Regions from separate parts of the Ralstonia sp. 22111 genome, predicted to be linked through region 2. Evidence: predicted binding sites of a transcription regulator. Region 2 holds the regulator's gene; each other region holds the start of a gene.

Region 1 (10,400 bases), on a different contig from region 2:
AGGAGGCTAGGCAATGAAGTGGTTGACTGTTTTCGCCCTTGCCCTGTGCTGCTGGGCCACCACATCGCACGCGCAAAGCGGTGATATTGCGGCGCATGTCGAAGTGCATGCGATTCCGTCGTTCACGCTGTCGGACACTCAGGTCTTGACCGGCAGCAAAGACGGAAAGCCTGTGATGGTGGGAGGCGTGCTACGCCTCGCCCAGGCGAGCGGGCGACAGCCGGCAGTGGTGCTCATTCACGGTTCCAGCGGCATTGGCCCCAACATCGAAATGTGGGAGCGCATATTCAATGCCATGGGCATCGCCACCTTTGCCATCGACGGCTTCACGGGGCGAGGCATCGTTTCGACAAGTCGTGACCAAAGCCAGCTGGGGCGGCTGAATCTCATCATCGACGCATATGGTGCGCTTTCCGTTCTGGCACATCATCCGAGAATCGATTCCAAAAGGATCGTGCTGATGGGCTTTTCGCGCGGCGGGCAGGCCACGCTGTATGCGGCGATGCGCCGGCTTCACCGGCTGTGGAATACCAGCGGTGCGCGCTTCCAGGCATACATTCCGTTTTATCCCGACTGCATGACGCGCTATCGGGACGAGACCGATGTAGATGCCCCCATCCGGGAGTTCCATGGCGCTGCCGACGATTACGACCCGCCCCAAAAATGCGAGGCATATGTGGAGCGCCTGCGCAAGGCCGGTAACGACGTTGCAATGACGGTGTACCCCGATGCGCCTCATGCATTCGATCTGCCGCTCGACATGCCACCCACCGTAGCCAAAGGCTCGCAAACGGTGCGCGCGTGCGAGATCGCCGAAGACGAGAAGGGGATATTGATCAACCTCGCCACCCACTCCGAGTTCACCTTCAAGGATGCATGCGTTCAACTGGGCCCGCATGTTGGAGCCAACGCCCAGGCACGCGAAGCGGCCATCCGTGACGTTCGCGCGTATCTGAGTACGCTCTTCTCACGGCAGTAGATTCGGGCATCTGCATCACCCTTTTTTCGCATCCAGCACGACAAGCCAACGTGGCACCTCGTTACCGAACGGCCCATGCGCTCAAGACGCCAGTGCAGCGCAGGTTGGTCCAACAAATCGGGGCCTGCGTGACCTGAAGCATTACGCCCGCGAGGATTCTGCAGCGTTGGCCAGTTTCGCCATTGCCTGCGTTGCTGAACGAAGCGCTTTATCGCCCATCTGCTCGGCAAGTTCTGCTCTGGCCGAACTCCACACCGGCAGCGCATCGGCCACGAGCCGACGCCCCGATGTCGTAAGGGTCAACTGCTTTCCAGCGCGGCCGCGTCCGCCGGTGGCATGGAGCAAATCCCGGCTTTCCAGATTCTGGACAGATCGGCTGAGGGTAGTGGGGTCGACCCCGGCCTTATCCGCCAGCTCGACCAGCGTCGTGCCCTCGGCCTCACCGATTCCAACCAAGAGACTGAACTGCTCCGCCGTGAGCCCGAGCGGCTTGAAACAGGCGTTGTAGTAACGCGTGAGCGCGCGCGCCGTTGCGCGTGCCTGGAAGCCTGGGCACTCCGCTGCAACGTTCTTCAAAGCCTCTGGATCAAAACCCTTCATGCCTACCTCGTTTGACAATCGTGACTGCCATCAATACTGTATATGCATTATTTAGGAGGCACAATGCCGGCATACGTACACGTCAATCTACGCATCCTCGACGCAGCCAAGCAGGCGGCGCTTGCTCCGCGCTTTCAAGCTGCACTGCAAGACGCGGGTGGGCGAATCCTGCATTTCGGCCCGGTCGCGCAAGTTCTGGAGGGCGATGAAGACCCGTTGCCGATGGCTGGCGTGTTCGAGTTCCCGACGCTGGCCCAAGCGCTGGCTTTCTACAATTCCGAGACCTATGCGCCGATCAAGGCGGATCGTCAGGAGGCCCAGCAAGCGCGGATGTTCGTTGTCGAAACGCTGTCGTGATCGGCCGCTTCCGGCCAGTCACGTACGTTGTCGGTACGCTCAAAAAATGCAGACCGCTACTGCGCCTGTAAAAACGTAGCAACGGCTTTCGCCTGGTCGTCTGTCAGCGTGTGAGCAACGGCGCTCATCACGGGAGCGTTGGCGCGCGTGCCGTTCTTGAACACCGCAATCTGCCGCAAGAGATAGGCGTCATGCTGGCCCGCCAGCCTCGGGAAGGTTCCGTTGCCCTGCGCTTGCGCCCCGTGGCACGACGCGCACGCCGGTACGCCTTCCGCAGGCAGGCCGTGCTCGAAAATCTCCTTGCCGCGCGCCATCAGTGCCGGGTCACCCGCAGGGCCGGCAGGTGCAGTCTGCCGTGCATAGTATTCGGCCAGAGACGCAATGGTTGCGTCGTCGAGCTGCGATGCAATACCCCACATAAAGGCCTGTGCGTCAGTCTCACCCCGGCCGCGGTTGCGAAAGCCTTTCAGCTGCCCTTCCAGGTACTGCGGCACCTGTGCGTCCAGGCGCGGAAACATCGGCGCTTCGCTCTTGCCGTGCACCCCATGGCACGAAGAACACAGCTGCGCGGCCAGCTTCTCGCCATCCTGCGCGCCCGCCATGTTTGATAAGCCGATCATCGCCAACGCTGCCAGCGCGGTCAGCCAGACTCGCCTGTGCTGATGGAATCCATTCATGGCGTTCTCCCCCCTCGCATCTTCGCGCGTGACCTACGGCTAGAACATGAACCAGCCAAGCAGGTAAATCGTGTTGTTATCGACCGCGTTTCTGCCGTTGCCGTCGTAATTGGCATGGGCGCCGTTGAACTTCAGGTACCACGTGTACTGCAGCGCGAGCCTGATCTGCGGATGAGGCAAATAGTCCAATTCCAGGATCAGGCCTTGCGTGTCGGGCCGCCCGTTGGCGCTGCCCGTTACAGGCTCTGGGGCGTACAGGCCGGGGTCTGCGCTGCCGGTTGTTGAAAAGTACGCGACCGATCCTCCGTACTTGCGCTGGTAGTAGTACGACGCCTTGGCTTTGAAGGTATCGAGGTGATCGGTTGGGTTGGCTGGCGTGGGGCCCGCGCCGATGCCACCGCTCGGGAAGCTCGCCCGCCAGTTCTGTTGCTCGTGAATCCATGCCATCTGCGCCGTGAACGCATGGGTCATGGTCAGGTACTGGTACTGCGCGTCGAGCGCATAGTCTTTGAAGCGATCGGTTGGTGTGCCCGGCATGGTGTTGTCGGGATACCGGTTGGCCAGCAACCCGAATGTGCCAAACATGACCGAATGCGAGCCCCACTCCTGGTTGTATGCCAGACGCCAGTACGGGTTCGCGCCGCTCAAGCGCGCAACGCCGCCCGGGGTTGCGGTGTCCTGCCCAGCACGGAACACGGAGAAGGCCTGATCGGCAGTCCGATAGGCGCCCAGTTCTGCGTAGATATGGCGTTGCCAGAAAGCGTATGCGCTGGCGCCTACCACCTGCTGTGCCAATGCACCGTCGACAAGGGTGCCTGCCAGTGGAGGCACGCCGATGCTGGGGGCCGCATAGGGATACCCGAACGCCGGCGTGCTGTTCCACACGTCAGACACCGTCGGGTTGTTGTTGACCGTGACGCCGTAGATGAACTCGACGTCCTCACGCGTGAGGTGCCATGCAGCGCGGATATCGGTGTTGTCCAGCGCGCTGTGGTGCGCAACACCGTCGTACGTCCACTGTGCGAAGGCACCCACGGGCCCCGCAATGCGCCCAGCGTAGAACAGGCTCACTTGCTGCGGCACCGTGTCTCCGTTGCGCACGAAGTCGAAGTTGTCCTGATCGATCGTCCGCGTGTTGGTGCGCGAAATCTGCACCATGCCCGAGAGCGGAATCGTCTTGTTGTTGGCCAGCGTATAGCCGGTCATCTTGAAGAAGCGGCCGAAGGGTGTCAGTTCAGGAAAACTGACATGGCACGCCATGCATGCCATTCCGGTCTGGCGGGCGAAAGCCGGTACCGCACTGGCTTGTCCTGACCACGCCATCAGGCCGCCGATCAGCAGCCCCGCGAGCGCATGGAGCGCAGTATTGAAACGTCGCATGGTGCCCCTCCCCACTTTTTTTTGTTCGGTTTTTTCACCAGCACGCTCATCTATGAAAGGCGCCGCTGCCGGAACTGTCAAACGCTCCGACGCGATTAGCCTGATACGGATCAACCTTTTACGCGTGCCACAAAGGCAGGGCGTGCTTGCAAAGAAGGGGGCGTTCCTCGTGGAAATGCCGGTTGTACGTTTGCGCGCTGTGCGAGGGAGAAAACTTGGGCTGTTCTCGATGTTGCTGGGGGCCGCGATGTCGATCCGAAAACGTTGCATGTGGTAGCCGCCATAAAGCGCACGGGCTACAACCAATTGCAATGGATTGACGCCTTCCCGTGACGGGCCGGGAAGGCTGGGGCAAGGTGAGGGTGGCAGTCCCCCCTCCCCACACAGCAGAGAGCAGACGTTGGTCCAATGACGTCAGCGCCTCCAATGCTTCAAGAGGCCCGAGACACCCTCAGTTTGCGGAGGCGTCATCCTTACAGCATCGGTCCCGCTGAGAATTGTTGAATTGCCTCGGCAGGGCCCTTTCCATAGACTCCGCCCCTGGAAAATTAAGGGGAGGCTCCTCCCTCTCCCTGATCGTCCATGCAGTCCTAGCTAGCCTCGGCCACCCGTCCCGGCCGGGGCCTTTTTTTGTCAGATGGCATGCTGACGCCGCCACCTTCGGCCCCTTCTTCTTTGACGCCAGCGGCATCGCTTTCGCTGCATGCGGGAATCGGCTGCTGAATACCTAATCGCAGTTCACGAAAGCCGCATCAGGCAGCTTACGGCCAGGAGCGGCCGGTCGACATCCTCAGTGCGGTTGTGGACAACTCCCGTGCAGCCGTTCCCCGAATCTGACTCTGACTAGAATGGGGTCCCGCTTACAGATGACCTCTCGAATGACGACGAAACAAAGAGTTGCCACTGCGCTGCTTGGCGCGCTCGCCTGGATCATCATCGACCAGGCGACGAAGGCTTTATTCAAGCAAATATTGACGCCCGGCGAAGTCGTGTCATTGCTTTCAGGAAGCCTGCTCGTTCTACCCACCTATAACCACGGCGCGTTCCTAAGCCTGGGGGCTGGAATGTCGGATGCGACGCGCAATATCGTCTTCATCTATGGCGTCCTGGCGATTCTGGTCGGCCTGTTCGTGTGGGTGCTGCGTTCGCCCACGCTCCGCCGTACCGAAGTCATTGCGGCAGCTTGCATTCTGGGTGGAGGGCTGAGCAACCTGTTCGATCGTTGTGTCTACGATGGCCGGGTTTTTGATTTTCTGAACATGGGCATCGGCCAGTTGCGAACAGGGGTGTTCAACGTCGCAGACATGGGAATCATGCTCGGCGTGGCGCTCCTTCTCTTCCGTGGTGTAAAGCGCGGACCAACCCTGCCGGGCGCGTCGACGGCCTGAGGGGTGAAGGGCCCGAGCCAACATCGCGTAGGCGAATCGAAACGCCAGCCGGCTATGCGTCTGCATCGCGGTGCTCGCTGTCGAAATTCAGCCTCGCTTCTCGGAAGCGGTCCGCATTCTCGACGATCCAGGTCCACAACGGGACCATGCGAACGAGCAGTTCCATGCCCGTGTCGGACAGCTCGTACTCCACCCTGGGCGGTATCTCTTCAAAGTCGTGACGGACCACCAAGCCGTCACGCTCGAGCTGTCGCAACGTGCGCGTCAACATGCGTTGAGTCACGCCATGCATGCGCCTGCCGATTTCTGCATGGCGCAGTCTGCCGTACACGCCCAGCGTGTGGACGACGCCGAGTGACCAACGGCTTCCGGCATGGGCGAGCACCTCTCGCCGCAATCCATCATCGTCGTCTCTCAGGCCGTCACATACGGTCTGCGAATAGTTGAGAAGTTCGTCTCGATCCAACTGCGTGGCTCCCAGTATCACGCGTGTGCCTTCTTCCATGCACACCCATGCATCGCTAGACTGCCGCAACACATTCCTTGGCAGGCTAGATGATGAATCAAACAGATCCTAACGCTACGTCCCAGAACATTCTCGTGCTCGGTGCCGGTGAACTCGGTCTCCCTGTACTGCGCAATCTTGCACGCCGCGCGCAGGGCGTGGACGGCGCGAAGATCAGCGTGCTGCTGCGCGCCAGTGCCGTTGAGTCCAGCGCACCCGGCAAGCAACAAGATATCGCTCAGATCCGAGGTCTCGGGATCGAGATCGTCGTAGGCGATCTTGTGAAAAGCTCCATCGAAGAGCTTGCCGACGTCTTCGCGCAATATGACACCGTCATCGGCTGCGCGGGTTATGCAGCCGGCATCGACACGCCAATGAAGTTGGCGCGGGCTGCCTTGCAGGCGCGTATCCCGAGGTACTTCCCATGGCAGTTCGGGGTGGACTTTGATGTGATCGGTCGCGGCAGTCCGCAGGACATTTTCGATGCGCAGTTGGATGTGCGCGAACTGCTGCGCGGTCAGCACAAGACCGAGTGGGTCATCATCTCGACCGGCATGTTCATGAGCTACCTGTTTGAGCCGGACTTTGGTGTTGTCGACCTGCAAAACCATGCGGTTCACGCCCTCGGCAGCCTGGACACCGCTGTGACGCTGACAACGCCCGATGACATCGGCGCGCTCACTGCCGAGATCGTGTTCGCTCAACCACGTATCCGCAACGAGATCGTCTATCTGGCCGGCGACACCGTGACCTACGGTGAAGTCGCGGACAAGCTGCAAGCGGCCCTCGGTCGTCCCTTCAGCCGCTCAGAGTGGACCGAGCAGTATTTGCTCGACGAGTTGGCACGCGACCCGCACAACATGATGCGCAAGTATCGTGCGGCTTTTGCCCAAGGGCGGGGTGTCGCATGGGACAAGCGCGGGACGTTCAATCAACGCCACGCCATTCCTGTCACTGACGTGGCAGCGTGGATCCATGCAAACCTTGCGTCGGGCCGCAACGCGCAATCGTAAGGCGGGCCGCCGGAGCGCGGCTGTTCAGCGTGCAGCCTTCGAGTTGTCCGCGCCCGGCTGCGAATTCAGTGTGAGTCGGTCGGCACCGTTTTACTCGGATGGCGAGCCTTTCGCGGAATAGCTTGCAAGCAGCGCCATACAGCGCTCCCGCAGAAAGGCACTCAGCGCTTTGATGGCGGGTGTCAGTTGCGCGCGGTGGGCGCAAATCAAATGCAGCGGCGCGGGCTCGCCGTATTCCTGCGGAAAGATCTCGACCAATCGGCCGGCCTTCAAATCGTTGATGAGATCCAGTCGCGATTTATAGAGCAGGCCTTCGCCTGCGATGGCCCAGCGGCGCACCGCATCGGCATCGTCGCTGACGCGATTTCCGGTGACTGCCACGGTGCGTTCGCCGCCGGGCAGCGTAAAGCGCCAGCGTTCGTGGACTTGCTCGCTCCAGATGTACCGAAGGCAGTTGTGTCGCCGCAGGTCGTCCACCTTGGCCGGGGCGCCATGTCGTTCGATGTACGACGGCGCCGCGCACAACGCACGCCGGTTGTTGTCGAGCAGTTTGATGGCCAGCAGGGATGAATCGGGCAGCGCCCCGTAGCGCACGGCAAAGTCCAGCGGCTGGCGGATGAGGTCGGCAGACCGGTCGCTCAGTTTCAGGTGCACTGACAAACTGGGGTGCTCATGCTGAAAATCGTCGAGCCACGGCAGCAGCAGGTTTCTCCCGAAATCGGACGGAGCAGACAGTCGCAACGGGCCGGAGAGTGCTTCCCGGCCACCGGCCAGCGCCTGTTCGCCTTGCTCTCGCGCGCCCAGCATGACGCGCGCATGCGGCAGGTAGCGCTCTCCAGCCTCTGACAGCTGCATGCTGCGTGTGGACCGGGTGAACAGGCGCGCATCCAGCGCTTTTTCCAGCCGCTGCACAGACGCGCTTGCCTGCGCGGGGGCGATGTTCAGCTGCCGCGCCGCCTCCGAGAAGCTACCGGCGTCGGCCGTGTGCACGAAGATTTGCACGTCATCGAGGCGGATGATTTTCATTGAAATGCCGAAAGTGTTTGGGCGCGCAGCCCGTTTATCCGCATATCGCTGAAAGATAGCATGGCCCTCATTCACTTCCTGGAGAACGTGCATGAAAGCCATCGGTTTCTATCAGAACCACCCGATCAGCCATCCCCAGGCGCTGCAAGACATCGAGCTGCCGACGCCTGAACTTCGCGACCACGATCTGCTGGTGGAAGTCAAAGCGGTGTCCGTCAACCCGGTTGATGCCAAGATCCGGCGTGGCGGAGACATTCCAGGAGGGCAGGCGCGTATTGCCGGCTGGGACGCTGCGGGCATCGTCCGCGCGACTGGCCCGCTGGCCACCCGCTTCAAGCCGGGTGACCGTGTCTGGTATGCCGGCGACATTACGCGGCCTGGCACCAACAGCGAACTGCATGCCGTGGACGAACGCATCGTGGGCCCCATGCCGGCATCGCTGGATTTTGCGCAGGCCGCATCGCTGCCGCTGACAGCCATCACTGCGTGGGAACTGCTGTTTGATCGACTGCGGGTCCAGGCGGCCGATCCGACGGAGAACAGCGTGCTGCTGGTGACCGGAGCGGCGGGCGGTGTCGGTTCCATCCTGACCCAGCTGGCGCGCGCGCTGACGGGGATGACCGTGATCGGCACGGCTTCGCGGCCCGAAACCCGTGAATGGGTGTTGGCGCATAGTGCACACCACGTCATCGATCACCGTCAACCGTGGGCGCCCCAACTGGCAGCGCTTGGCATTGATCACGTGACGCATGTGGCTGGGCTGAACCAGAGCGCCGCTCACGTACCGCAGATCGCCGCTGTGCTGCGCCCCGAGGGGCAATTCGCCCTCATCGACGACCCGGCGGATCTGGATATCGGCCCGTTCAAGGGGAAATCCATTTCGATTCACTGGGAGCTGATGTTCACCCGCGCCATGTTCACCACCGCCACGATCGCCCGACAACACGCGTTGCTGCGCCGTGTGGCCGAACTGGTCGATCGCGGCGACATCAAGCACACCCTGACGCAGCGTATCGATGGCATCAACGCCGCGAACTTGATCAAGGCGCATGCGCTGGTGGAAGCCGGAAACATGATCGGCAAAGTCGTTGTTGCCAACGGCTGAACCCTGCAGACATCTGACAAGGAGCCTCACCATGACACTCCCTATCGTCCCCACGGCAACGATCAGCCTGGAAGCCGCGCAGGCCTTGCTGGCAGAGGCACGCCGTGCCTGTGCTGCGCGCGGGTTTGCCGCGACCATCGCCATTACCGATGCAGGCGGCCACCTGCGCGCGTTCGAGCGTGCGGACGCCGCGCCTTTCCTGACCGCTGAGGTTGCCATCAACAAGGCATGGACGGCAGCCTCGTTCGGCATGAGCACGCACCAATGGAACCAGTACATGGCCGAGCCCGCCGTTGCCCCACTGGCGCACCACCCGCGCCTGATGCCGGTGGGCGGCGGCGTGCCGATCTTTTACGAGGGTCGGCTGGTGGGCGGCATCGGTATCTCTGGGGGCAGCGCTGCCCAGGACCACGAGGCGGCCGAGGAAGCATTGCGCAAGGCAGGGCTTCTGTCTTGAGCTGTGATCCCGCCTACGCGCTGTTCCTCGGCGTTTGCAATGAGGCATGGGCGGTGACAACCCGCCCAGCCGATTACTTCAACCGCGCCTTCAGTTCTTCGCTGGCTTGATGCAGCGCTGCACGCGTTGCCGGCACGCCGGCCAGCGCATTGAGCAAGCCGAAGTCGTGGATCATGCCGTTGTAGCGCGTGGCGGTCACATCCACGCCCGCTGCATCGAGCTTGCGTGCGTAGGCTTCGCCTTCATCGCGCAACACATCCTTCTCGGCCGTGATCACCAGCGTGGGCGGCAGCCCCTTCAACTGATCGGGCGTCGCCAGCAGCGGCGATGCGTAGATCTCCTGACGCTGCACCGGGTCGGTCGTGTAGGCGTTCCAGAACCACTGCATCATCGGCTTGGTCAGGAAGTGCCCCTGCGCAAATTCGTCGTACGACGCGTTCTCGAAGCTGGCATTCGTGACCGGCCAGAACAGCACTTGCGCGCGCAGTGCGGGCGTGCCGTGCGCCTTGGCCATCAGCGCCACCACGGTCGCCATGTTGCCGCCCACGCTGTTGCCCGCAATGGCCAGCCGCTTGCCGTCTACGCCGATTTGCGCGCCGTTTTCTGCCACCCATTTGGTGGCGGCGTAGATCTGGTTGATTGCCACCGGATAACGCGCCTCGGGCGATGGTGTGTAGTTGACGAAGACGGCGACGGCGCCGGAGTCGGCCACCAGGTCGCGCACAAAGCGCTCGTGCGTGGGGAAGTCCCCCAGCACCCAGCCCCCGCCGTGAACGAAGATGAAGCCGGGTAACGTACCTTTCGCGCCGGCCGGGCGCACGATGGTCAGGCTGATCGGCTTGCCATCCACGGTGATGGTTTTCTGGCTGACGTCAGCGGGCGGCAGCGACACCTTTGCCGCGGCTTGCGCGCC
Region 2 (10,400 bases):
ATTGCGCCTGCATCTCGTTTCCGGCGATGCGCCAGAGACCGTGCACTGGTGGGCCAACCGCCTTGGCATCGACCGCGCCGTGGGCGGCGCCAGCCCCGAAGACAAACGTGCCTATGTGCGCCAGCTGCAGGCAGACGGCGCTCGCGTGCTGGCCGTCGGCGACGGCATCAACGACGCGCCGTTGCTCGCGCAGGCGCAGGTCTCCATCGCCATTGGGTCCGGTGCGCCGCTGGCCCAGGCCGGTGCGGATGCCATTCTCACCGAGCCTCGCCTGTTTGCCATCAGCGAGGCCGTGTCGATTGGCCGTCGCACGTTGCGCGTGGTGCGCCAGAACCTTGGCTGGGCCTTCGCTTACAACGCGATCAGCATTCCGCTCGCCACGCTTGGGTGGCTGTCGCCGCTGGTAGCGGGCATCGGCATGTCGGTGTCGTCGTTGCTGGTGGCGCTCAATGCGTGGCGTTTGTCACGTGCCGCTTAAGGAGCCGAAATGGAAACGCTGTTCCTGCTGATTCCGCTGTCGCTGATGTTGGTGGTGGCGATTGTCGGAGTGCTGTGGTGGGCCGTCGGCTCGGGCCAGTACGACGATCTCAAGGCGCCTGCTGAATCGATTCTGCTGGACCCTGATACTCCGGCGCGTGACGCAGTGTCGCGGGACGGAACTACTTGACCACGTTGGCTGGGGTGCCTTGACGCACGTCAAGACTCGAATATCGCCCCATTCTTAACATGACCCTATCAAACCAACACTCTCGGGGAGCAAGCATGCAATCGTCCAGCGCGTTGCAGCCCACCCAGACCTTCAATTACCGCGTTGTTCGCCAGTTCTCGATCATGACGATCGTCTGGGGCATCGTCGGTATGGCGGTCGGTGCGCTGATCGCGGCCCAGTTGATCTGGCCGCAACTGAATTTCGGGGTGCCTTGGCTGACCTACGGCCGGCTACGCCCTCTGCACACGAATGCCGTCATCTTTGCGTTTGGCGGCAGCGCGCTGTTTGCGACGTCTTACTACATCGTGCAGCGTACCTGCCAGGTGCGTCTGCTTTCCGACAAGCTTGCTGCCTTCACGTTCTGGGGCTGGCAGGCAGTGATCGTGGCGGCTGCCATCACGCTGCCGCTGGGCTACACAAGCTCGAAGGAATACGCCGAACTCGAATGGCCGATCGACATCCTGATCACCGTGGTGTGGGTGGCTTACGCGATCGTGTTCTTCGGCACAATCGCCAAGCGCAAGACCCGGCACATCTACGTGGCCAACTGGTTCTTCGGCGCCTACATCATCACGATTGCTTTGTTGCATATCGTCAACAACGCTGAATTGCCGGTGTCGATGTGGAAGTCGTACTCGGCCTATGCCGGCGTGCAGGATGCGATGGTGCAATGGTGGTATGGCCACAACGCAGTGGGCTTCTTCCTGACCACCAGCTTCCTGGGCATGATGTATTACTTCGTGCCCAAGCAGGCCGAACGCCCGATCTATTCGTATCGCCTCTCGATCGTGCACTTCTGGGCGCTGAACTTCACCTACATGTGGGCGGGTCCGCACCACCTCCAATACACGTCGCTGCCCGACTGGGCGCAGTCGCTGGGCATGGTGTTCTCGCTCATTCTGCTGGCCCCGTCGTGGGGCGGCATGATCAACGGGATCATGACCCTGTCGGGTGCCTGGCACAAACTGCGCACCGATCCGATCCTGAAGTTCCTCGTGGTGGCGCTGTCGTTCTACGGCATGGCGACGTTCGAGGGCTCGATGATGTCCATCAAGACCGTGAATGCGCTGTCGCACTACACCGACTGGACGATCGGCCACGTGCACTCCGGCGCCCTGGGCTGGGTGGCGATGATCACTATCGGTTCGATGTACTACATGATTCCGCGCCTGTTCGGTCAGCAGAAGATGTACAGCACGCGTTTGATCGAGGTCCACTTCTGGGTGGCGACCATCGGCGTGGTGCTCTACATCGCCGCCATGTGGGTTGCCGGCGTGATGCAAGGCCTGATGTGGCGCGCCACCGAGGCTGACGGCACGCTGACCTACAGCTTTGTCGAAGCGGTGAAGGCAACGTACCCGTTCTACCTGATTCGCTTGGCTGGCGGTCTGTGCTTCCTGGGCGGCATGCTGCTGATGGCATTCAATGTGTTCAAGACCATCCAGGGCAGCAAGGCCATCGATGCACCGATTCCTCAATCGGCCCAGACCCCGATGGTCGCGGCACAGTGAGGAGGGGAACATGAGCAACCAATCCAACAAGTTTTTCTCGCACGAGACGCTGGAAAAGAACATCGGCTTGCTGATTGTGATGACGCTCGTCGTCGTCAGCATTGCGGGCCTGGTGCAGATCTTGCCGCTCTTCTTCCAGCATTCGACCACTGAACCGGTCAAGGGCATCGCCCCGTATTCGGCGCTGCGGCTGGCGGGGCGCGACATCTACATCCGCGAAGGCTGCGTTGGCTGCCACTCGCAGCAAGTGCGTACGCTTCGCGCCGAGACCGAGCGCTATGGCCACTACTCGCTGGCTGGCGAGTCGGTGTTCGACCACCCGTTCCTGTGGGGCTCCAAGCGTACGGGCCCGGATCTGGCGCGCGTTGGGCAGCGCTATTCGGACGACTGGCATCGCATCCATCTGCGCGATCCGCGTGAAGTGGTGCCCGAGTCGAACATGCCGTCGTATGCGTGGCTCTCGAAAACGCCGCTGGACAACAGCGACATCGAGAAGAAGATGCATGTCTTGCGTCAGCTGGGTGTGCCTTATACGGATGCCCAGATCGCCGGGGCGCGCGAGCAACTGGCAGGCAAGACCGAAGAAGATGCCGTGGTCGCCTATCTGCAAGGCCTTGGCGTGGAGCTGCGTAACGTCAGGGACGTGGCTGTCGCTCCGGCTGCCGCGCCTGCCACCGTTGCAGCGAAGGAGTAAGCCATGGCCACGCTGAGTGCAATTGCGACTGCCGTCTTCCTCGTGCTGTTCGTCTGCATTACCTGGTGGGCATTCTCCGCGCATCGCCGCGCTGCGAATGCGGAATCGGCCATGCTGCCGTTCCTGCTGCCCGATGAGACCGAGGTCGCCGGTGCGCACGCAGACGCGTCGCGCCCGCATCAATAAGGACACAGAATCATGAGCGACTTCATTTCGGAGTTCTGGGGGTATTACATCGCAGCGATCGCCCTGGTCGGCATCGTGTGGTGTGTCTGGTTGCTGTTTTCGCAGCGGCGCATTCAAGTGGCACCCGGGCACAGCGCCGGGGAAGATACGGGCCACGTATGGGATGGCGATTTGCGGGAATTGAACAACCCGCTGCCGCGCTGGTGGATGTGGATGTTCCTGCTGTCGTGCATCTTTGCGTTGGGGTACCTGATCCTCTACCCGGGGTTGGGTTCATACGGCGGCGCGCTCGGTTTCTCGACACGGGGCGAATTGGCCGCGCAGCGTGCTGCAGCCGATGCGCAGGTCCGTCCGGTCTATGCGCGTTATGCCAGCATGGATATCAAGCAGATCGCCGCCGATCCCCAGGCCCACGAGATCGGCCAGCGCCTGTTCCTGAACAACTGCGCGCAGTGCCACGGCTCCGACGCCGGCGGCTCGAAGGGCTTCCCGAACCTGACCGACAGCGACTGGCTGTACGGCGGCGATCCCGAGACGATCCTGACCACCATCACCAAGGGGCGCCACGGTGTCATGCCATCGCTGGCTGCGGTGGTGGATGGCAACCAGGCGGTCAACGTGGCCAACTACGTGCGCTCGCTGTCGGGCCTGTCTTACGACCCGATCAAGGCAGCGCGTGGTGAACCGACGTTCAAGTCGGTCTGCGCGGCCTGCCACACGGCAAGCGGCAAGGGCAATCAGACACTTGGCGCACCTAACCTGACCGACCGCGTCTGGCTGTACGGCAGTTCGGAAGCAACCATCGTCGAGACCATCCTCAAGGGTCGTGACAACACGATGCCGGCACACGAGAACCTGCTCTCACCAGAGAAGATCCGCATGCTGGCGGCCTATGTCTGGGGTCTGTCGAACAGCAACACGAGTCACGCGCAATGAGCGACAAAGAACCAGCCTGGCGTCCGATGACGCCCGCCACCGCGGCGGCGGGCGCCGAAGACGCACCCACCGAGCAGATGCTCTATGAGGTCCGGCGCAAGATTTATCCGCGCGCCGTGACCGGCGCCTTTGCGCGTTGGCGAGTCTGGCTGGTTCTGGCCACGCAAGCCATCTTTTATGGCCTGCCGTGGTTCCAGTGGAACGGTCGCCAAGCGGTGCTGTTCGACCTAGGCGCACGCAAGTTTTACCTTTTTGGGCTCGTGTTGTGGCCGCAGGATGTCATCTATCTGACGTTGCTGCTGGTGCTGTCGGCGCTGGCGCTGTTTCTATTTACGGCGGTGGCGGGGCGCCTCTTTTGCGGCTATGCCTGTCCGCAGACGGTCTACACCGAGATTTTCATGTGGATCGAGCGGCATATCGAAGGAGATCGCTTCGCGCGCATCCGCCTCGACGGTGAGCGTTGGAGCCTGCGCAAGTTCCGCCTGAAGGCCGCAAAGCATTCGGCCTGGATCCTCATTGCGCTCTGGACGGGCTTCACCTTCGTCGGTTTCTTCACGCCGATCCGCGATCTGGGCATGGAGACCTGGACGCTGTCTCTCGGCCCCTGGCAGACATTCTGGATGCTGTTCTACGCATTTGCGACGTGGGGCAACGCCGGTTTCATGCGCGAGCAAGTCTGCCGCTACATGTGTCCCTACGCTCGTTTCCAGAGCGTGATGGTCGATCCCGATACCTACGTCGTGACGTATGACACGCAGCGCGGCGAGCCGCGCGGCAGCCGCTCGCGCAACGCCGATTTCGAAGCTCAGGGTCTGGGTGCGTGCGTCGACTGCAGCATCTGCGTGCAGGTGTGCCCCACCGGCATCGATATCCGCCAAGGGCTGCAATACGAATGCATCGGTTGCGGTGCTTGCATTGACGCCTGTGACCAGGTCATGGACAAGATGCGCTACCCGCGGGGTCTGATCCGGTACACGTCGGAACGCGCGATGCTTGATCGGCTCAGCCCGAAGGAAGCCCGGCGACATCTGCTGCGCCCGCGCGTGCTGATCTATACGGGGATCATGCTGGTGCTCGTCACGGGGTTCATCGTGGCGTTGGCCATGCGGCAGCCGCTCAAGGTTGACGTGATTCGTGATCGTGGCGCACTGGCGCGTGAAGTGGACGGCGGCAAGATCGAGAACGTTTATCGCCTGCAACTGATGAACGCGTCCGAGCACCCCATGCGCGTGACCATCACCGCAGAGGGCATGCCGGAACTGGACGTGCAGGGCGGTCAGGGCGAGTCCACCACACTGGAGCTCCCGCCGGCGGCTAACCGGCTGCTGCCAGTGCGCGTGCGCCGGCCGGCTGACGATGCCGCCCCCGGCTCGCACAAAATCCGTTTCGTCATCCATGCAGACAGCGGTAGCGACAGCCTTGTACTGCGCGAACCGTCGAGCTTCATCGTGCCGCGCTGATGCGGCATCCCCAACAGGAGGCAACGATGCACGCAACGCAATCTTCCGCACAGGCCCGTCCGTGGTGGCGCGAGCCTTGGCCGTGGCTGCTGATGGCAGGGCCGTTCGTCGCCATGATCGGCTGTGGCGTGACCATCTGGCTGGCAATGTCGCATCCCGATGCTGTCATTCACGACAACGTCGTACGGCGCGGTTTGGTCGTCGAAAAGACGGCTGGCGCACCGGCGCATGCCATTCACACGGAGGCCCGATGAAGCGTCGACTGCTGATGTGGATTCTGTGGCCGGCATTTCTGTCGGCTGCCCTGGCTGAGCTGGTGGTCTTCGCGGTGGTAGACCCCGCCGACCTGCGCTTTTTCGGCGAACAGATCACGGTGTCGGCCCAGGCCGTCTACACCGTGTCGTTCTTTGTGTTCTGGTTGTTGTGCGGATTGTCGAGCGCGCTGACGCTCTATGTGTCGCCTGGCATTGGCAAGCTGGAAGCGCATGAGCACCCGCTGGTCTGAGCGGGCGCCATGGACGGCAGCTTAGGCCGCCTGACCGCTCATGACCTGGCGCAGGCCGGCCAGGTCGATCAGCTTGACGTGGCGTTGGCGGATCTGGATGAGACCTGCTTCGGCAAAGCGCGAGAACAGGCGGCTGACCGTTTCGAGCTTCAGGCCAAGATAGCTGCCGAGTTCTTCGCGGCTCATGCGCAGGACAAACTCGGTCGACGAATATCCGCGCTGGGCCGAACGCTTCGACAGGTTGAGCAGGAAGGCTGCGAGACGCTCCTCCGCACGCATGGAGCCCAGCGTGAGCAGCATCAGATGATCCTGCGAAATCTCCTTGCTCATGATGCGCAGGAACTGATGCTGCAGCGAAGGCAGCCGGCGCGAAAGGTGCTGCAACTCGTCGTAGCGCACCACGCAGACTTCGGTATCTTCAAGCGCGGTGGCGTCCGACACGTGGCGCATATCGCCAATGCCATCAAGCCCGACGATTTCACCCGGCAGGTGGAAACCCGTGATCTGATGCCGGCCGTCTTCAAGCGTCAGATGGGTTTTGAGCGTGCCGAAACGAATGCCGTACACCGCCTCCAGCGGCTCACCCAAAGAATAGAGCGATTGCCCCTTCTTAATGCGGATGCGCTCGCCGACCAAATCGTCCATCTTGCGCACGTCGTCCGAGTTCATCCCCACCGGCAGGCAGATTTGCCCGAGTACACAGGTGGAGCAACGCGAGGCTTGGTCGGTAAGTGCGATTCGAGTGAGCACGGGCGGGGGCGAATTTCGGGAAAGTGAAATGAGTAATTCTTGTTGTACAGCACCAGCTTATTATAACGGCGACCTTCTTGTCCTCGGACATTTCCGATGGGGCAAAACGCGTCAATTAGGCTTAGTTCGCAACAGTAAAACGAAAACCTTGGTCCATATCAAAAGAGCGTCAGAAAGATGAGTGCCGCGGCGCTTCTGAGCGTTTTCCTGATTGCATTGCTCGGCGGTGTGCATTGTCTGGCGATGTGCAGCGGTATCGCACTCGCGGCCGAACGTGGCGCTGTGGCGGTGCGGATCGTGTCCCGTCGCCGGCTCTGGTTTGAACAGGTCGTCATGCATGCCGGCCGGCTGTCCACCTATGCGTTGCTGGGCGCAATCATGGGTGCGATGGGCGCGACCGTCTGGCGCCAGCAATGGCTGCCGATTCAACGCGGCTTGTTTGCTTTCGCTAGCGCATTGCTGGTCGCCTATGGGGTTTTACTGCTTGTGCGTTCCGCTGGAGATGCGTGGCGGAGTGTGTGGCTTGAGCGCTTGCTTGGCCGCGTGGCAGGTGGCCTGTCTCGAGGGGCTGCCACGCTGGGCGGTAGGCTGCAGCGTCAGCCGCCGCTGCTGCGCCGCTATCTCACGGGTATGGCCTGGGGGCTGGTGCCGTGTGGCATGGTCTACGGCGCATTGGCTGTGGCGTTGTTGGCAGGCAACGCCGCCTCCGGCGCCGTGGTCATGCTCGCCTTTGGTGCCGGTACGCTGCCGAACCTGCTGATGATGTCTGGTCTGGCTGGGTGGCTGCGCGGGCTGTCGCGCCAGCGATGGGCGCGGGGCGCGGCCGGCATCGCCATCGCCGGGTTTGGGGTCTGGGGACTGGCTCACGCAATCTGGTTGCCAGAGATGCTTAACGCACACGGATTCTGTCTGGTGCTGTAGGCGTTCAGGCAGCCGAAAATTGCCAATCGCCCCATGATGGGAGGCTAGGACATCTTCCCGGTTGCGGCGCCGCTGGAAATTGCCCTACAATCAACCACAATTCGATTCGCCACCCGCGCAAATCAACAATCCTAAGCGCGGCGCCAAGCGATGCCATCCAGCGGTAGAGTCCCCTGGACAGTCGATTCGGGCGGGCTGCCGTTCTTCTTGGCAGTCGTCCGGTGCAGTATCCGTCCCCATGGCGGCGGAAGAAATTGCCCTTGTGGTGCCTGACCGGCACCGGATCAACTCGCTCCTCCGGCCCTACTTCGCGGGCATAGCCACTGCGTTTCGGTGCAGGGTCCAATTGAATTAATTGGTCTTCGCGCGCCGGGCCCGGGCGGGCAACAGCATTCAGAAATGCCGCGTGCTTCGCGGTGGGACGACAAACCTCAAGCGTGACGGCGACTGGCCGCGCGCGAGCAATGACGAGCCGCTCAACCCGATGAATACCCAAGAGGCGAAGATCGTCCTCGAAACCGCGCTGATCTGCGCGCAGGACCCGTTGCGAGTCAATGACTTACGCAAGCTCTTCGACGAAGATGTGTCCGCAGATACCATCCGTGTGCTGCTCGAAGAGCTGCGCCAGGATTGGTTGAATCGAGGTGTCGAACTGGTCGCGCTGGCCTCCGGCTGGCGCTTGCAGAGCCGCCCGGAAATGCGCGTGTACCTCGATCGCCTGCACCCGGAAAAGCCGCCCAAGTACTCGCGCGCTGTGATGGAAACGCTGGCGATCATCGCTTATCGCCAGCCGGTCACTCGCGGTGATATCGAAGACATTCGTGGCGTGACGGTCAACACGCAGGTCATCAAGCAGATTGAAGACCGTGGCTGGATCGAGGTTATCGGTCATCGCGACGTGCCGGGCCGCCCCGCGCTGTATGCGACGACCAAGCAGTTTCTCGACGACCTTGGCTTGCGCTCGCTGGACGAACTGCCGCCGCTTGAAGATGCCCGCGCCCAGGCGCAGGCGAGCTTGCTGGAGCAGGGTGCCATCGAATTTGAGGGCGGTGCAATTGCTGTGGAAGAGCTGACTGCGCTCGTCAACGACGCGCCGGAAGGCGCTGAGAGCGCCGAGGTTTCGGTGCAGGAATCGGCTGGGTCGCCGGTTGCCGAGGCTTCCGTTGAGGTCATCGTTGAAACGCCGGTGCCGCCTGCTGAGGTTGCGGCGGGTGACGAGCCAGCGCTGGAAACCGAGTCGCAAGCGCTGAGTGCGACCGAGGTTCCATCCGAAGATGAGTACAAAACACCGGTCCAGCCGCCTGCGGCTCCGGCCAATGAACATTCGTAATGCCATGGCAGCCGCGCAGTCGGCGCATGGTCTGAACCCTTAGATTTGAAAGACGTTGTGAGCACCCAGCCAGATTCCATGGATACACGTATGCCGGCCGACGCCGACGCTCAGCCGCCGCGACAAGACGGCGGTGATGGGACTGAGGCCGCGCCTCGTCGCAAGGGACTGCGCCGCGGCTTGCGCAACCTCGTGGCTTCGCGCCGCCAGCAGCAGGACGGCCGCCCTGAGGGTGAAGCCGCTGAGGCGGGTGGCGCGGACGCTGGCCAGCCTGCTCAGCCGCGCAAGAGCCGCGCGCCACGGGTGCGGAAGCCGAAAGAGGCGGCGGCTGAGCCGACGGTCGTTGCCGCAGAAAGTGCTGCATCGGCCGAACAGGCGCCAGCAGACGGCCAGGGCGAGCGACGTGGTCCGCGCGGCCGTTTTGGCAAGAATCGTCGCCGTCAAGGCGAAGGCCAGCCGGCAGAGCGCGCCGAGCGCAGCGAGCGTACGGAAGGCGCAGGGGGCAAGAATGCCGGCGGTCGTGGCAAGCAGCAGAGCCGCAACGGCAAACCGCAAGGCAAGGCCGGCGGCCCGACCCAGAATCGCGGGGGCAAGGGGCTGAAGGGTGGCAAGGGCTCCGAAGACGTCTTCCAATACGTGATTTCAGGCGCGTACGACTCGGAGGTTGACGCCGGCGGCGCCTCGCAGTCTCCCAAGACGCGCGAACTGACATCCGACGATGACGCGCCCAAGCTGCACAAGATCCTGGCTGATGCCGGACTTGGCTCGCGCCGCGACATGGAAGACCTGATCCTGCAGGGTCGCGTTTCCGTGAATGGCCTGCCGGCTCATATCGGCCAACGCATTCTCGCGACCGACCAAGTGCGCGTGAATGGCAAGCTGATCCAGCGCAAGCTTCCCAACAAGCCGCCGCGCGTGCTCCTGTATCACAAGCCGGCCGGTGAGATTGTCAGCCAGTCCGATCCGGAAGGCCGTCCGACCGTGTTCGATGCATTGCCGCGCATGAAGACCGGCAAGTGGGTCGCTGTCGGTCGCCTAGACTTCAACACCGAAGGCCTGCTGATTTTCACGACCTCCGGTGACATCGCCAACCGGTTCATGCACCCGCGCTATGGCGTTGAGCGTGAATATGCGGTGCGTACGCTTGGAGAGCTGGCTGAGATCGATCGCCAAAAGCTGTTGCACGGCATCCCACTCCAGGACGGCGAAGCCAACTTCCTGCGCTGCGTCGATGGCGGCGGCGAAGGTGTCAACCACTGGTATCACGTCGCTCTGACCGAAGGCCGGAACCGCGAAGTCCGGCGCATGTTCGAAGCGGTCAACCTGACCGTGTCGCGCCTGATCCGTACGCGCTATGGCAGCTTCGTCCTCCCGCGTGGCCTCAAGCGCGGGCGCTGG
Region 3 (10,400 bases), on a different contig from region 2:
TGCGCCGCCTGTTCGCTCTGGTATGGCCAGTCGACCTCGCCCGAGAGCGTTACCCAGCCGTTCTCGACCAATACCTCGATGCGATTGGACGGCAGGCTGACCTGCCATTCAAGCGCGTCACGGGCCGCTTGAGCAACGTCCGCATCGGTGTGTGCACCCGGCAGGCGAACTTCGATCTTCTGCACGACACCACGCACGCCACCTACGCGCTCAGCTGCATGCTCGGCTGCAAGCTTCTCCATGTAGCTGCGCACGTGGCCGGTCAGTGTCACCACGCCGTTCTCCACTTCCACACCAATCCCTGCGGCATCCACCGCAGGTTCCCAAAGCAGTTCGTCGTTGACGTCCTGCTTGATGCCCAGATCGCTTTTCATATCTCGCTCCTGCTGGATAGAGTCGCCTGGCTATGCCCAGTGGCGTTCACGCGCCGTTTGGCAAGACAGACAGCGCATGGCTGTCGGCTGGGCTTGCAGGCGTAAAAACGGAATCGTTTCGCCACAATCGACGCAGATGCCGTAGCTGTGCTGCTGCATGCGCTCGCGTGCAGCATTCAGTTGCTCCAGTTCCGTTCGGTAACGGGCGAGCATGACGTCGTTCGTTTGGTCCCCCGCCTCTTCATCGGCAAGATCCGCGTTTTCGAACGGCGCTTCACGCTGGATCGGCACAACGGATTCGCCCAGCGCCGCTAGTTGACGTTGCACGCGGGCTTCCTGTTCGTCGAGCAAGCTCGTCAGCCGTTTCCATTGCGCCTCGGTAAAGCGGGTCATGCCCAGTCTCCTTCGGTTGATTCAGCGTCGCGCTGTGTGTCCGGTTTCAAGCTTCGGTTGGCGACAGCCAGGCTGGGCGCTGCCTCGATTGCTCCCACCGCCCGGCGGTCTTCACCTGATCGATAAAGCCCGCGATCTCCTCCTGCGACAACCCGCTGAGCACGTCGCGCTGGAACAACGCCAGCACCGGCGCCGGAATGGTGGCCGTGATCCGCATGATTTCTTCCACAGCGCGGAATGCCCCGCGCGCCGCCATGACACAAATCACAGACAAGTGCGTGGACGCCGGCAATTGGTCAGCCAGGAAGTCCCGCATGGGCGAAGCCAGATGGCCCATCCAGATGGGCGCGATCACGACAACGTGCTCGACTTCACCAAGCGGCGGACCTTCATAGCGATACTTGGCGCGCGCATGGAATACCGTTTCGATGACGCAGCGCGCATCGCCCAGGAAGCCGGCGCGCGGATGCTCGTCGGTTACCTCGGCAAGCTGCCATCCGCTCTGCGCAGCCATCTGCTCGGCAACCTGACGTGCCGTACCGGTACGCGAGTAGTACACGATCAGCTTCTTTTCCATCTCGGACTCCAGGGTTTTCGAAAGCAGTGGAACGGGCAATTGCGTCTAGGAAACAACCCACATCTGATCGACAACGGCACGCACGCCGGGCGCGTCCCATGCAGCTTCACGGGCCGCACGGCACTCGTTGAGGTTGCGCAGCGGCCCATACAAAGTCACCGTCCCGTCCGCCACGGAAACACTGAGGCGCGAGGCGTCGACCACAGCCAGGCGTTGCAGCGCCTTCGCAATGCGATCACTCAGATCTGCCGGGCCGGAGGCGGGGCGCAATGTCAGCGCATTGGCCACGGACTTCACGCCGTGGACTCTGCGCACCGTGTCCAGCGCCGCGCGGCGCTGGAAGTCCTGGTCGACTTCACCGCGCAGCGTCACGGCCCCGTTTTCAACAGTGATCTGGACAACATTCGGCGGCACCGAAGCATTCCAATGCAATGCACTGCTGATCGCCTGCGCAATCTCGTCATCCGGGCGTTCCATCTCTGGCGGCATCCGTACATCCACATGGATGACAAGCGCGGTCACACCGGCAACGCGGCGGATCGCCTCCTCCGCGGCATGCTTGTCGGCAAACCTGTCGACACCGCCGGAGAGCGTGACGACGCCGTCCTTGGCCTGCACCGCAAAGCGGCTGGCGTCCACCGCCGGATCCCATAGCAGCTCCTCTTCGACATCGTGCTTGAGCTGGATATCGTTCTTCATGGCGATCTTCTCAGGTGCAATCGAGGTCAAGGCTCAGTGCGACATCAGCACCGGTACGGTCATCGTCTTGAGCAGGGTGCGTGTCACGCCGCCCAGCACGAGTTCACGCAGGCGGCTGTGCCCATAGGCGCCCATCACGATGAGATCGGCATTGAAGTCGGCCGCTCGCGAGAGCAACAGCTCGCCCACGGCGGTGTCGGAATCTGCGCAGTCGGCCTCTTCCACAGTGGTGTTGATGCCGCGCGCGTTCAGCGCACGCGCAACCTGCCCAACCGTGGTTTCTTCAGCCCAGTGCTTGGGCTGCGTGCTCGTGATCTGCAGCACGTGCACCGTTGCGCCCGTCATCATGGGCAGGGCATCGTGCAGCGCGCGAGCCGATTCGCGGCCGCCGCTCCAGGCCAGAAGCACACGCTTGGGCAATGCGGTGAAGTTGCCGGCATACGGCACCACCAGCACCGGGCGGCCCGACTCCAGGATCAGGGTTTCCACAAAGTCGCCGGCGATGAATTCATCCGGGTCGTCATGGTTGCGTTGTCCGACGACCAGAAGATCGGTCTCCCGCGCCTCACGCAGCACCAGTGCCACGGGGTCGCCTTCCACTGCACGCCATTCCGTTTCGACCGCAAGCTTCTCGGTCGCCTGGCGAAAGCGCGCGTGCACGGCATCCCGCACGCTGTCGCGCCGGATCCGGTCTTCCTCCAGATAACGTGCGGCGTTTTCCATCATGTAGAACCAGCTGAGGCTTGGCGCAAAGCTCGCATAGATGCCGACGAGTTTGGCACCGTGCGCCTGTGCGAACTGGGCCGCAAGGTTGAGGCGGTGCATGGCGCGTTCGCTGCGGTCCAGATGCACCATCACACTGGCGTAGCTCATGGTCAGATCCCGATGTCGTGTCAGAGGATGCGCTACCCGACTAGGCAATGACGGCATTGCTCAGCGGTTCCGTAGCGGCGTGCGGTGCTTGCGTCTCCACCGCGCGGACGAGCAGCACCGGCAGCGTGCTCCGGCGTACAACGCTCTCGGCCACACTGCCCAGGAACAAGCGCTGGAAGCCGCGACGCCCGTGGGTGCCCAGCACCAGGGCTTGCGCGCCGACGTTGTGGGCGGCCTGCTCAATGGCAGTGCCGATATCGAAGGTGCCGATGGGGTCGTCAACCACCACGCTGTGAACGTGCACACCTGCCTTCTCGGCCTTGGCCCGCGCGTCGGCAACGATTTGGTTGCCTTGTTTGACCAAGGCTTCGGTAAAGGCGCCGACATCGATGTAGCCAACGTCGTACATCAGATACGAGTTGTCGATCACGTGCGCGATGACCAGCTCAGAGCCGAGCTTTTGCGCAAGCTGGATGGCCTCGTCCAACGCGCGATCTGCCGTCGGGCTGCCATCCACCGCTACCAGAATCCTGTCGTACATGATGTGCCTCCATCGAATCCGTCGTCCGCCCCAAACGGGGTTGCTGGATTCAATGTTGGACCACCAAGCGGATCACCCCTTGATTTACATCAGCGTTTGGCTCGGCGGACTCCCCAGCGACGCCACTTGATCTGCCTCAAGGGCATGTGTCCGACGCTCAATAGACTCCTCCGCTATCGGCTGCCGCCTCGTGCAGTCATGGAAAGCTCACGGCACCTTGTGCGGGATCAACTTCTGACACCGGCCCGTTCTTATAGTGAAAACGTACGCGCATCGGAGTTCAGCATGAGGGTCGACGAGATTTGCTCCCGCCGCATCGTCCACGTCCAGTCAACGGCGACGCTGCAGCAGGCCGCCCGATTGATGCGGGACGAAAGCGCTCGTGCGCTCCTTGTCACGGAACGCACCGGCTGCGGAGCGCGGGTGGTCGGCATCGTCACAGACCGGGACATGGTGGTGCACGGGATAGCCAACCGCGGCGACTGCACCGAGACCGCCGTATCGGAAGTCATGACGCGCGGTCTTCTGACCATTCACGATGACGCCATGATCAGTGAAGCCTTGCGCTCGATGCTCAGTCACGGCCTGCACCGTCTGGCAGTGGTCGATCGTCAGCAACGACTGGTGGGGATGCTCAGCCTGGACGACACCATCCGCGCGATGGGTGGCGAATGGACCTTGCTGGCCGGCATTCTCGGTCGCGACAACGCTAGCGGGTCCCGCCAGCATGCGCCGTCCGATTTGATCCTCTAAGGCTCCCCCCCCTGCCGACACCGCATGTGCACTGGGCAGAATTGACTAGGCGACAAACCAGAACACCGCCCAGCTGGACAGAAGCATGGTCAGCAGACCAGCGGTGACTTTGCCAGCAAAAGCGCGGCCCCCGCTGATGGCCACGACAACCTTCGAGAAGGTGTTGGCCGTCAGCGCAAGCATCACCAGCGCGCCTGCCGTCGAAGTCTGCAGCGTGTGGCCAGCCACCTGCGTTGCAATGGATGCGGTGGCGGCATGCACATCGGCAAATGCACCAAACACGGTGACAGCCACCACCGCTGCTGTCCCAAACCATGTGCGCGCGGCGGCGGCGGCAAGCAGCAAGGCCGCCGTCCACAGGGCAAAACCAATCGCGACACGCCAGTTGATGGATGACGCTGAACTCTCCGGCGCCTCCTCAAGCGGCTCGCTGCCACGCCATACCCATAGAGCGGACCATGCCACCGTCGCAATCATGCCGACCGCCAGCGGAGCCCCCAGCACGCGCAAAAAGTCGATGTTGATGGCGGCAATCAGCAGCAGCATCTGCACCAGCGTAGCGACGTTGGACAGCAGCGCCGCGGCAACGGCACCGTCAATGGGGCGATGGTCCTTGCGCACGCGCGCTGCCATGGCCGTGATCGTTGCCACACTCGATGCAAACCCGCTGAACAGGCCTGCCAGCGGCAAGCCGATACGCTCTCCAAACCATCGCGCCGCAAAATGGCCCGTGTTGCCGGTCAGCATGACAAGCAGCACAACCAGCCACAGCGTATGTGGGTTCCAGGCGTTCAGCGGCCCCATGTTCCGGTCTGGAACCGCGGGCCAGACCAGCAATGCCGCGACGGCGAGGATCAGCAGATCGGCGAGTTCACGCTGGGTGATGACCGTACGGGCAAACCGATGCAAACCCGCTTTCGCATAGAGCAGGACAAGAAGTACCGTGCCCAGGCCAGCCGTCATTTCGGGCTCGCTCACGGCATAGGCGCCTAACAGCGTGGTGGCCACCAATGCGAGTTCCGTCGTCACGCCGGGATCGACATTGGCCGAATGGTGATAACCCACCGCCGCCAACACCGCTACCGTGAGCAACACCGTGGGCACGGCCAACGGCACGGGCAGGCTTGCCGCAATGGCGCCAGCCAGCGCCCCGATCGCAAACGTTCGCATGCCCGCCGGCAGTTCTGCGCTGCCGGTGTGACTACGCTCACGCTCAAGGCCGATCGCCAGGCCCACGCCCAAGGCAACCGAGAAGGACAGCAGTGAAGTCATTCAGTGGAGCCGGATGGCCGTTGCATTGCACCCATTCAGTATTGCGCGCGGCAACGCCTTCCGATTGATCTGGCGCAGCCGATGGTCGACTGCCGAGACTAAGTTTTTCAGGGCTGATCCATACTGACCAGACACGCCATACGGAGACAGCGATGTCTGAATCGATGCGGGCCATGGTGATGGAAGGCGCCGGGAGGCCATTGATTTGGCGGGAAGTTCCCACGCCCAAGCCTGGGCCGGGCGAGGTCCGGATCGCGGTGTCCGCTTGTGGTGTCTGCCGTACCGACCTCCATATCGTGGACGGCGAACTGACTGCCCCGAAACCCTCCCTCATTCCTGGGCACGAAATCGTCGGCATCGTCGAGACGTGCGGCGAAGGCGTGACGACGCCCGCCCCGGGCGAACGCGTGGGCGTGCCGTGGCTGGGCTGGACGTGCGGTGTCTGCCCGTACTGCCTGCACGGGCGCGAAAACCTGTGCGATCACCCGGCCTTTACCGGATACACGCGCGATGGCGGGTATGCGCAATACGTGGTCTGCGACGCGCGGTACTGCCTGCCGATTCCGGCGCGGTACGACGATGCCCACGCGGCGCCGCTGCTCTGCGCCGGCCTGATCGGCTACCGCACGCTGCGCATGGCAGGCGATGCGCGCCGGATCGGCATCTACGGCTTTGGCGCCGCGGCCCACCTCATCACGCAGATTGCCGTGGCAGAGCAGCGGGAAGTGTTTGCCTTCACCCGGGCCGGCGACGCTGCGGCTCAGCAGCTTGCGCTGGACACCGGCGCCAGGTGGGCGGGCGCCAGCGACACCGCCGCCCCGGAGCCACTCGACGCCGCGCTGATCTTCGCACCCATCGGCGCGCTCGTACCGCAGGCGCTGCAGGCCGTGGTCAAGGGCGGTTCAGTGGTCTGCGGCGGCATTCACATGAGCGACATTCCCGCGTTTCCGTACCGGTTGCTGTGGGAGGAACGCAAGCTGGTTTCGGTGGCGAACCTGACGCGAGCCGATGGACTCGCGCTCATGCGCATCGCCGCGGAAGTCCCCTTGCGGGTTCACGTCACGCCCTACCGGCTGCAAGATGCCAACACCGCCTTGGAAGACCTCCGCGCTGGGCGGGTGGCCGGCGCTGCCGTCCTGCAGGTGTCTTCGGAAGACCTTTGACACGCATCAACAGCCCCTGCGCCACGCTGTCTACGCTGATTACACGCGGTGCCCTACTGCGCAACGCCTTGGAGACCACCATGTACCAGCGAATCCTGCTCGCCATCGACGGCAGCCACGCGTCCTATCTCGCGCTGCACCAGGCTATTGTGGTCAGCAAGGCGACGGGCGCGGAAGTCGAAGCCCTATTCGTTGCCGATAGCAGCGACATCACCTTCGACATGGTCGGAGCTGACTCGATTGCCTACGCAAACCAGGTGGCCGGCTACGGCCGCGACACGCTTGCCGAGGTATCAAAGAAGCTGGACGCTGCGGGCGTCAAGCATTCGACCAAATTGCTCGAAAACTCCATTGCGCCGGGGCAAATTTCCGCAACGATTGTCGGGGAAGCCAACGAGACCGGAGCCGACCTGATCGTGCTCGGCACGCATGGCCGGCGCGGGCTCAAGCACCTGGTGCTCGGCAGCGTGGCCGAGGGCGTGGTGCGCAAGACCAACAAGCCGGTATTGATGGTGCGCAGTGAGGTCGAGGAGTAAGAGGCAGCGAGCAGCACGGCCTCCCGATCCTCTTGTGCGAGAGCGGCACACCCTGACGCCGCCCGCCTGGAAACCCCGGACGGGCGGCGAAGTCTTTCTGGAAACCGAGCCTGTCGCGCGGCGGCCAGTGCATTCAAGCGCACTCAGTTCTCTGCACCCTCCCCGTCCGGACCGGCCCTCCGCCCGTCGGACCAAGCCGAGAGAGTGCAAAACGCAGCCGCCCCGGAACGCGAGCCAATGTGATGCGTTTTGACGACAGTGTTGCCGCGCTGAACGTGCACGTCTGGGTCACGACCGAGCACTTCTGTGACACGCGTTGGACGCTTGCCCAGCAAGTCCGCGCCACCCTCGCAGAGACCCGATGCGCCGTGCCCATGCGGATTCGCGAGCTGCATATCGTGCGAGACGACACACAGGAAATGGATGGCGGACCTGCCCGTCAGGGCCGCAAATCCGCCCAGACCATGGCCGGATGAGGGTCGGGATTTTCTTGTGCATTCGCAAACGCATTGCATAGACTCACTCTCCAAGGCATCTCTATAGGCAATGCATCATGTGTCGCTGGCTGGCGTATTCAGGCAATCCCATTCAGATGGAGACAGTGCTGTTCCGGCCGCGGCACTCGTTGATCGACCAGAGTCTGCGCTCCCGCCTCGGCGGCGAGACGACCACCAACGGTGACGGTTTCGGCATCGGGTGGTACGGCCGCTACTCTGAAGTGCCCTTCCGTTATCGTTGCCTGCACCCCGCGTGGAACGACACCAACCTGCGTGAAGCCGCCCGCGCCATCCGGTCTTCGATGTTCATCGCCCACGTGCGTGCGGCCACCGACACCCCGGCCCAGGAGACCAACTGCCACCCGTTCCGCTACGGCCGGTGGCTTTTTGCGCACAACGGGCTGATCCGCGAATACCCGTTGCTCCGCCGCGCCCTGATGATGGAAGTGGCGCCGGAGCTGTTCCGCTGGATCGAAGGTTCGACCGATTCCGAGATCATGTTTTTCCTGGCGCTCTCGTTCGGGCTCGACCGCGACCCGCGCGGCGCCCTGGAGCAGATGGTCGGGCTGATCGAAGACATCGGCCGGCGCCACGGCGTCGAATACCCCTTGAACATGACGGTCTGCGCAACGGACGGCGTTCAGATCGTCGCAGCGCGCTATTCCAGCGAGGGCGAATCACGCTCCCTCTTTCACAGCACATCTTTCAAGCACCTGCACCAGCTCTATCCTGACAGCGCTGCAATTGAAGACGCAGGGGACGGGGCCTTCCTTGTGCTGTCCGAGCCGCTTGTCGACCTGCCTGGCGCCTGGGCGGAGATTCCCGAAGAGACGGTCGTCATCGTCAAGGGCGGTGTGGTTGAGCACCACCGTTTTGTGCCGCGCAAGCCCGGTCCCACGGGTTTTGACCTCCCCGCCAACCAAGCCACTTACGGACGCGAGGCAGGCTGATCGCGCTCCCGCCGGGGTGATACCAGCATCACCCCGTTCTTTTTTCTCCCTCCGCTGAAACCTCCTGACAAAACGCTGTCAGGAGCCCTGCGTTACGCTCGTGCTCGCGACATGTTTCGTAGACGAACCGGATCTTCATAATCCGCTACAGTTTACGGCTCGAATTCTGATTGCCAGGCGCGGCTGCAAGTGATTCACCGGCGCCGGCATTCCCCTCTACCTCCAAGCTCCAAGGAACGCCCTCCATGTCCTCCGGTGTCATTCGCCTGCGCGGAGCCCGTCAGCACAATCTCAAGAACCTCGACCTGGACCTGCGCACGGGCGAGATGACCGTCGTGACCGGCCCGTCGGGGTCTGGCAAGTCCAGCCTCGTTTTCGACACGCTTTACGCAGAAGGCCAGCGCCGCTACGTCGAAACCTTCAGCGCCTACGCGCGCCAGTTCCTCGACCGCATGGACCGGCCGCAGGTCGAGCACGTCGAAGGCGTGCCGCCCGCCATCGCCATCGACCAGACCAACCCGGTGCGCAGTTCGCGCTCGACGGTCGGCACGATGACGGAGCTGAACGATCACCTGAAGTTGCTGTTTGCACGCGCCGCACAACTGTTCGACCGCGACACCGCGCTGCCGGTGCGGCACGACACGCCGGAAACCATCTACGACGAGCTGCTTTCGCGCACGCGCGAGGGCGATCCGCGACTGGTGGTGACGTTTCCCGTCGAGCTGCCCGCCAATACGAGCCCCGAAGAAGTCACGCAGTGGTTGTCGGTCAGCGGCTATACACGCGTACAGGCCGAGCGCGTGGTCGAGTCGTCCACGGGCAAGCGCAAGCTGCTCGATGTGGTGGCCGACCGCTTCCGCCTGCAGGGCACCGAGCGTGCCCGTGCGCTGGAGGCCATCGAGTCGTCGCTCAAGCGCGGCGGTGGGCGCGTCAGCGTCTATGTGCTCCCTGCCGATGAAGGTGCGGAGCCAACCATCTGGCGCTTTTCCACCGGCCTGCACTGCCCCGAAAGCGACCTGCGCTACGCAGACCCGCAGCCGGCGCTCTTCTCGTTCAATTCCGCTTACGGCGCGTGCGATGCCTGCCGTGGTTTCGGCCGCGTGATCGGCGTCGATCTGGGGCTGGTGATTCCGGACGAGCGCAAGACCCTGCGCGACGGCGCCATCAAGCCGATGCAGACGCCGGCCTGGAAGGAGTGCCAGGACGATCTGATGCGCTACGCCGCCGCAGCCGACATCCCGCGCGGCACGCCGTGGGCAGAGATGACGGAAGCCCAGCGCAACTGGGTCATCAACGGCGACCCGGCCTTCAAGCGTGGCGGCTGGAACAAGCAGTGGTACGGCGTGCGCCGCTTCTTCGACTATCTGGAGTCGAAGGCGTACAAGATGCACATCCGCGTGCTGCTGTCCAAGTACCGCAGCTACACGACGTGCGAAACCTGTGGCGGCGCACGCCTGAAAACCGAGTCGATGCAATGGCGCCTCGGCAGCAAGGAAAACGCGGATGCCGTGCTCGCGCCCGAACACCGCTTCATGCCGCGCGGCGTGGCCTGGAGCCGCGCCCAGCTCGAAGCCCTGCCCGGCCTGACCGTGCACGACCTGATGCTGCTGCCCATCGAGCGCATCCGCCGCTTCTTTGACGAACTGACGCTGCCCTCCACGCTACTCGACGACGCACTGAAGCTGCTGCTGGACGAGGTGCGCACGCGCCTCGCCTATCTGTGCGACGTCGGCATCGGGTATCTGACGCTCGACCGCCAGAGCCGCACCCTC

What was found. Region 2 encodes FNR, which switches genes on or off when oxygen is low (the NO sensors DNR and NnrR bind a similar motif). Its sites were predicted from a motif close to TTGATNNNNATCAA; they were not measured.
Region 1: ACTJK4_RS21740 (cytochrome C) is a predicted target of FNR. The motif match lies at 4,094-4,107, and genes of this name have one in related genera.
Region 3: ACTJK4_RS11060 (universal stress protein) is a predicted target of FNR. The motif match lies at 3,537-3,550, and genes of this name have one in related genera.

Annotation. Positions count from the first base shown of each region.
Region 1 is NZ_JBQEPR010000010.1:132,913-143,312, reverse strand. Features, by position in the region: gene ACTJK4_RS21760 (dienelactone hydrolase family protein) at 14-979, shown strand; gene ACTJK4_RS21755 (MarR family winged helix-turn-helix transcriptional regulator) at 1,121-1,579, opposite strand; gene ACTJK4_RS21750 (DUF1330 domain-containing protein) at 1,643-1,936, shown strand; gene ACTJK4_RS21745 (c-type cytochrome) at 1,993-2,613, opposite strand; gene ACTJK4_RS21740 (cytochrome C) at 2,653-3,993, opposite strand; gene lspA (signal peptidase II) at 4,872-5,381, shown strand; gene ACTJK4_RS21730 (winged helix-turn-helix transcriptional regulator) at 5,434-5,847, opposite strand; gene ACTJK4_RS21725 (aromatic alcohol reductase) at 5,940-6,899, shown strand; gene ACTJK4_RS21720 (LysR family transcriptional regulator) at 6,990-7,919, opposite strand; gene ACTJK4_RS21715 (zinc-binding alcohol dehydrogenase family protein) at 8,017-9,030, shown strand; gene ACTJK4_RS21710 (GlcG/HbpS family heme-binding protein) at 9,062-9,487, shown strand; gene ACTJK4_RS21705 (alpha/beta hydrolase) at 9,561-10,400, opposite strand, start outside.
Region 2 is NZ_JBQEPR010000005.1:214,113-224,512, forward strand. Features, by position in the region: gene ACTJK4_RS15040 (heavy metal translocating P-type ATPase) at 1-478, shown strand, start outside; gene ccoS (cbb3-type cytochrome oxidase assembly protein CcoS) at 488-667, shown strand; gene ccoN (cytochrome-c oxidase, cbb3-type subunit I) at 763-2,220, shown strand; gene ccoO (cytochrome-c oxidase, cbb3-type subunit II) at 2,231-2,914, shown strand; gene ACTJK4_RS15060 (cbb3-type cytochrome oxidase subunit 3) at 2,918-3,100, shown strand; gene ccoP (cytochrome-c oxidase, cbb3-type subunit III) at 3,113-4,036, shown strand; gene ccoG (cytochrome c oxidase accessory protein CcoG) at 4,033-5,496, shown strand; gene ACTJK4_RS15075 (FixH family protein) at 5,523-5,750, shown strand; gene ACTJK4_RS15080 (hypothetical protein) at 5,747-6,001, shown strand; gene fnr (fumarate/nitrate reduction transcriptional regulator Fnr) at 6,023-6,751, opposite strand; gene ACTJK4_RS15090 (sulfite exporter TauE/SafE family protein) at 6,929-7,672, shown strand; gene scpB (SMC-Scp complex subunit ScpB) at 8,157-9,002, shown strand; gene ACTJK4_RS15100 (pseudouridine synthase) at 9,093-10,400, shown strand, end outside.
Region 3 is NZ_JBQEPR010000003.1:457,019-467,418, forward strand. Features, by position in the region: gene ACTJK4_RS11035 (BON domain-containing protein) at 1-374, opposite strand, end outside; gene ACTJK4_RS11040 (TraR/DksA family transcriptional regulator) at 405-767, opposite strand; gene ACTJK4_RS11045 (flavodoxin family protein) at 814-1,344, opposite strand; gene ACTJK4_RS11050 (BON domain-containing protein) at 1,390-2,043, opposite strand; gene ACTJK4_RS11055 (universal stress protein) at 2,077-2,916, opposite strand; gene ACTJK4_RS11060 (universal stress protein) at 2,957-3,457, opposite strand; gene ACTJK4_RS11065 (CBS domain-containing protein) at 3,743-4,210, shown strand; gene ACTJK4_RS11070 (MgtC/SapB family protein) at 4,256-5,482, opposite strand; gene ACTJK4_RS11075 (zinc-dependent alcohol dehydrogenase family protein) at 5,635-6,645, shown strand; gene ACTJK4_RS11080 (universal stress protein) at 6,726-7,181, shown strand; gene ACTJK4_RS11085 (hypothetical protein) at 7,424-7,657, shown strand; gene ACTJK4_RS11090 (class II glutamine amidotransferase) at 7,735-8,628, shown strand; gene uvrA (excinuclease ABC subunit UvrA) at 8,874-10,400, shown strand, end outside.